2 regions of the Pantoea folii genome follow, and region 2 is predicted to be linked to the other one. Evidence: predicted binding sites of a transcription regulator. Region 2 holds the regulator's gene; the other holds the start of a gene.
The links. Region 2 encodes PurR, which represses purine synthesis genes. Its sites were predicted from a motif close to CANGCAAACGTTTGCNTG; they were not measured.

Region 1 (3,182 bases), on a different contig from region 2:
CCGGCTTGTGGACGGCGGTGACCGTGGTGGGCATGACCTTTGGTATCTGGCTGTTTGGCGTATTGGCCGATCGCTTCGCGCGCTGGAAAATCTTTCTGCTGTACCAGTTTGGCGCGGTCGCCATGGTGGTGGTGTATGCGCAGTTGCGCGATCCTACCGTCATGCTGTTTACCGGCGCGATCATGGGGATGTTTGTGAATGGCATGATTGGCGGTTACGGCGCGCTGATCTCGGACACCTTCCCACCGCAGGCGCGCGCCACTGCGCAGAACGTGTTGTTCAACCTTGGACGCGGTGTCGGCGGTTTTGGTCCACTGGTGATTGGTCTGCTGGCGGCGCAAATCTCGTTTACCGCGGCGATCACGCTGCTGGCGCTGATTTACCTGCTGGATATTGTTGCCACCCTGTTCCTGCTGCCGAAGAAGCAGAGCAACGAGGATTCACTGGGCGCGATTGGCTAAGGCGTTTAGGTTACCTGGTGCGCATAAATGCGCACCCTATTAGATCTGCGAACAGATCAAAATCGCACATCGGCCTCTGTAGAGGCAGCACCAGGTTCCACCGGGCACAGAGGTAACAGATCAGACCGACCACAGAGGTAACACTTTTGGGGTCAGTCGATTTGCATCCTGCATTGCCCGGACATCGTGCGCCGGTTTCTGCAGGGGCGACATTCATGACGCCCTGGGTTTACACCAAATCCCAACCCCGTGCGCGCCACAGTGCGGGCAGTTGCGTCATATCATCAAAGCGCGTCACCAGCGGATGATCCAACTCCGGATTGTGCGCATCAGCGCAGTAGTAAAATACCGGAATGCCCGCCGCGATCCCCGCACGCGCACCGGCTTCTGAATCATCCACCAGAATGCACTTCTCAATCGGCACCTGCATTTGCTCCGCCGCGTGATACATCAACTCGGGATCGGGCTTCCAGTGGTTAATGTCATAACCGCTGTACAGCCGACCTTCGAGGTATGGCAGCATGCCGGTTAAACCCAGCGAGTGCTGCATCTTCTTCACTGTCCCGTTGGAGACCACGCACATCGGCACTTTCACGCTTTCCACCAGCGCTTTGGCACCGGCAATCGGCTTCAGGTCGAGGTCAAACAGGCGGGCGACATCCGCGCGATACGCCGCTTCGAACTCGTCTAACGGCACCTCTTTCTGATGCTGCGCCAGTACATCCCGCACGATGTCATAGAGCTTTACCCCTTTGTACTGCTCAAACATCTGCTGCAAAGAGAGCTCAATACCGTATTGGGCAAAGGTGTTGACGTAGGATTGCGTACAGATCACTTCACTGTCGACCAGCGTACCGTCGCAATCGAAAAACACACATTCAACTGACATCGCACATCATCCTTTTATTAAACAGCCAGCTGACACTCTAGCGCACTGAGCGTAGAAAGCGACCCCGGCAACCGTTTGCGAATAATCAGTGTTTTGCTGCGCTAAAATCTATAGGATACGCGGCGATAAATTTTTTTCCGGGACAGTTGAATGAACAATCAGGGCTTGTTGCAGCGCATCTTTAAGCTGCAGGAACACGGCACAACCGCGCGCACCGAAGTGATCGCCGGTTTCACGACTTTCCTGACGATGGTGTATATCGTCTTTGTAAACCCGCAAATTCTGGGCGCCGCAGGCATGGATACTCAGGCGGTGTTTGTCACCACCTGTTTGATAGCGGCCTTTGGTAGCATCCTGATGGGGCTGGTGGCGAACTTGCCGGTCGCGCTGGCACCGGCGATGGGGCTGAACGCCTTCTTCGCGTTTGTGGTGGTCGGCGCGATGGGTTACTCATGGCAGGTTGGTATGGGGGCGATCTTCTGGGGCGCACTGGGTCTGCTGATCCTCACGCTGTTGCGTGTGCGCTACTGGATGATTGCTAATATCCCGATGAGTCTGCGCGTCGGCATCACCGCCGGTATCGGCCTGTTTATCGCCATGATGGGCCTGAAAAACGCCGGTATCATCGTGCCGAATGCCGACACCATTGTGACGGTCGGGAACCTGACCTCGCATAGCGTACTGCTGGGGGCGCTGGGCTTCTTCATTATCGCGATTCTGGCCTCACGCAATATCCACGCGGCGGTGCTGGTATCGATTGTGGTCACTACGGCGATTGGCTTAGCCATTGGCGATGTGAAATTCAGCGGTGTGTTTGCCGCGCCGCCGGCCGTGACCGCAGTAGTGGGTCAGGTCGATATTAAAGGGGCGTTCAACATCGGCATGGCGGGAGTGATCTTCTCCTTTATGCTGGTCAACCTGTTCGACTCTTCCGGCACGCTGATCGGTGTCACCGATAAGGCCGGACTGACCGATGAAAAGGGCACTTTCCCGCGTATGAAGCAGGCGCTGTATGTTGATAGCATCAGCTCGGTGACCGGTTCGCTCATCGGCACCTCTTCAGTGACGGCGTATATCGAAAGCTCTTCCGGCGTGGCGATTGGTGGCCGTACCGGCTTGATGGCGGTCATCACCGGGATTCTGTTCCTGCTGGTGATGTTCCTGTCACCGCTGGCCGCGATGGTGCCTTCTTATGCGGCGGCAGGTGCGCTTATCTATGTGGGAGTCTTGATGACGGCGTCACTGTCACGCGTGCGCTGGGACGATCTCACCGAAGCGGTCCCGGCGTTTGTCACGGCGGCGATGATGCCATTCAGCTTCTCGATCACCGAAGGTATCGCGCTGGGCTTCATCTCGTACTGTGTGATGAAGCTTGGCACAGGACGCTGGCGTGAAATCAGCCCGTGCGTGGTGATTGTTGCCCTGCTGTTTGTGCTAAAAATCGCGTTTATCGACGCGCACTAAAAACAACAGGCCGCGATTGCGGCCTGTTTTGTTAGAGATGTCCGATTTCCTGGGGTGTGGGAGTGAGGCTGGTCAGACGCAGTGAGCGCGGGCCAATATTCGGTTTGCTCATTTCAACGTCGCGCAATGGGTGCCATTGCTGTTGTGCATCAATCTCCCACAGGCATAAGCGCTCAGTGCCCGGAGAGAGCGCGCACGACCACACCAGCATCGGCTCGGCATCACAGACCGCCTGAATATCCGGAAACACGCTGGAGCGCAGACGGCCGGCAGCAGGGTGCAACTGCAGCGAACCGGCACCGTTCTCACTTTCACCGGTCAATTTGAGGATGCTCTGGCGCAGTGTCCAGATTTGCGTCACCGCTTCC
Region 2 (3,182 bases):
TATAAAGATCTCGTCAAATACAAATTCCCACGCACGGCGAATGAGATGTATCACCTGCACGATGCCGCGCCCATTAAGCGTGAGATGCTGGAGAAAGGGGATTTGGTATTCTTCCGCATCAATAATCGCGGGACTGCCGATCATGTGGGCGTTTACCTCGGCAACGGTAAATTTATTCAGTCACCCCGCACCGGTAAAGACATTCAGATTAGCGCATTGGGCGAAGACTACTGGCAGAAACACTATGTCGGTGCGCGCCGTATGATGACTCCAAAAACTATTCGCTAATTGTTGCGCAACATCCTGTGGCTCTCGCCACAAAAAAAGCCGGACGCTTAATCAGTGCCGGCTTTTTTTATTGATGCGCTTTGAATTAATGAAGAATGGCGGTGAAGCTAAACGCAATAATCATCAACAGTGCGCCAACCGTGGTCATTAGCGCCAGCTTTAAATCTGTACTCATCACTTCTCCTTAGTCACACATTTATTAGGGTTAAAACAATTTTCGCACAGCGGTGGGCAAAAATCTCGTCTTATCCGCGCTGGCTTGCTAGAATCGCCGCCTTTCGTTGCGCAACTGATTTTGCGCATGCTGTATTTACAGCCTGCTGAAGTGATTTTCCCTGCCTGATACGGCAGATTTGCCCCCCTTTTAGGGCATAAAACCCTTCGCAGACGCAAACGTTTAACAATATACTTATCAGTAAGTTGCGATAAGCCGGGGAGTACCTTTTTCATGGCAACAATTAAAGATGTAGCGAAACGCGCGGGTGTATCTACCACCACCGTTTCGCATGTCATCAACAAAACGCGTTTTGTTGCAGAGGAAACGCGTAACGCCGTATGGGAAGCGATTAAAGAGCTGCACTATTCGCCGAGCGCCGTTGCGCGTAGTCTGAAGGTGAATCACACCAAAACGCTGGGACTGTTAGCCACTTCCAGCGAAGCGCCCTACTTTGCCGAAATTATCGAAGCGGTTGAGAACCACTGTTTCGAACGCGGCTATACCTTGATTCTGGGCAACGCACATAACGATTTGCAAAAGCAGCGCGCTTACCTGTCGATGATGGCGCAAAAGCGTGTGGATGGTCTGTTAGTCATGTGCTCCGAGTATCCTGACGATTTGCTGCAGATGCTGGAAGACAACCGCAACATTCCGATGGTCGTGATGGACTGGGGCGCCTCTCGCGGCGACTTCACCGATACCGTACAGGATAACGCCTTCCAGGGGGGTTACCTGGCTGGACGCTACCTTATCGAGCGCGGTCACCGAGATATCGGTGCGATTCCGGGTCAAATGGAGCGCAACACCGGCGGCGGGCGCCATGCGGGCTTCCTGCAGGCGATGAGCGAAGGCGGTGTGACCGTGCGGCCTGAATGGGTTGTTCAGGGCGACTTCGAGCCAGAATCGGGTTATCAGGCGATGCAGCAGATCCTTAATCAGAAACAGCGTCCGACCGCCGTGTTCTGCGGGGGCGATATCATGGCGATGGGCGCGATCTGTGCCGCCGATGAGATGGGACTGCGCGTGCCGCAGGACATCTCCGTGATTGGCTATGATAACGTGCGCAACGCGCGCTACTTCACCCCTGCGCTCACTACAGTTCACCAGCCGAAAGCGGAGTTGGGCAAAAAAGCGCTGGAAATGCTGCTGGATCGCATCACCAGCAAACGCGAAGAGCCGCAAACCATTGAGGTCCAGCCTACACTGATTGAGCGTCGCTCCGTGGCGGACGGTCCATTCCGTGATTACCGCCGTTAAAGCTGATTTTCGCTGAGCCACTCGTGGTTCAGCGTTTCAGCATCGCCAAGATAGGCGAGTAACCACTCCAGCGCGGGTGACGCACGCTGTTCTGACCAACTGACGCAGCAGGGACTTTCCGGAAACGGCTGCGGCAGTGATAGCTCCACCAGCGCGCCACTGTCGAGTAAAGGTCGCGCGAGGTGGCCCGGCACCATGCCCACGCACAATCCCGCCTGCAAACAATCCATCCCTGTTTCCCACTCTGGCACCACTAAACGCCGCTGATTATCCAATGTCCAGGTCATGCGTCGTGGTAATGCGCGAGAGGTATCTTCCAGTACCAGCGATGGCCAGGCACGCAGCGCTTCTTCGTTGAGATCGGCACTCGCGGCCAGAGGATGATCAGGACTGACCACACAACACCAGTTGAGAGCACCCATATCCTGAAAGGCAAAACGTCCACCCACCGGGATTGCCTGGGTGGCACCAATCGCCACATCGACCCGCCCGTCTGCTAAGGCATCCCATACACCGTTAAATACCTCGTAACTGATGATCAATTCCATATCCGGGAAATGACGGTAAAAATCCTTTACCAGTTGTCGGGTACGCTGGGGTTTTACAATGCAATCCACGGCAATACTGAGCTGTCCGCGCCAGCCATTCGCCAGTTGCTGGCATTGCCTGCGGGTTGCCAGCATTTTTTTGATAACAGATCGCCCTTCCCGCACAAAATGCTCGCCTGCAGGGGTTAACACCACCTCACGGTGCTGACGCTCAAACAACGGCACGGCCAGCCAGGTTTCCAGCTGGCGCACCGTATAGCTAACGGCAGAGGGCACGCGATGTAATTCCTGCGCCGCTGCGCTGAAACTGCCATTGCGCGCGACGGCGTCCACTACTTCCAGCGCATACTCAGACCACATACTTTTGCCTTCAAAAATTTTAACAGCACTGCGCAAATATTAGCGTTTCACAAAGAATGACGCACTCTTTTACACTCCCCGACGTTCAATCTGCCAATGAGAATTACTATGTTGTCGTCAAAAGGATTTATGCCCTATCTTGCCGTGCTCAGCATGCTCGGCTTCCTCGCTACGGATATGTATCTGCCTGCTTTTGGCGATATGCAGCGTGACTTCGCCACCGCGCCGGGCACCATCAGCGCCAGCCTCAGTCTATTTCTCGGTGGTTTTGCCTGCGCCCAGGTATTCTGGGGACCGTTATCAGATCGCTTTGGACGTAAACCCATTTTATTGGCAGGTTTGACGATTTTTGCCCTGGGTTGCCTGGGGATGTTATGGGTGACGGACGTCAATATGATGCTGGCACTGCGCTTTGTGCAGGCGGTTGGCGTGTGCGCCGCCGCGGTCAGCTGGCAGGCACTGGTGGTCGATCGCTACCCCAAAGCCCAGGCCAATAAAGTTTTTGCTACCAT

Region 1: a site for PurR is predicted at 1,415-1,432, ahead of AC1MDE_RS10855 (NCS2 family permease). Genes of this name have one in related genera too.

Annotation. Positions count from the first base shown of each region.
Region 1 covers NZ_JBWXON010000007.1:185,251-188,432, reverse strand. Annotated here, with positions in the region: gene AC1MDE_RS10865 (MFS transporter) at 1-461, shown strand, start outside; gene yieH (6-phosphogluconate phosphatase) at 691-1,350, opposite strand; gene AC1MDE_RS10855 (NCS2 family permease) at 1,501-2,814, shown strand; gene AC1MDE_RS10850 (4'-phosphopantetheinyl transferase family protein) at 2,846-3,182, opposite strand, start outside.
Region 2 covers NZ_JBWXON010000031.1:4,759-7,940, reverse strand. Annotated here, with positions in the region: gene AC1MDE_RS24940 (C40 family peptidase) at 1-288, shown strand, start outside; gene cydH (cytochrome bd-I oxidase subunit CydH) at 374-463, opposite strand; gene purR (HTH-type transcriptional repressor PurR) at 737-1,762, shown strand; gene punR (DNA-binding transcriptional activator PunR) at 1,759-2,670, opposite strand; gene punC (purine nucleoside transporter PunC) at 2,779-3,182, shown strand, end outside.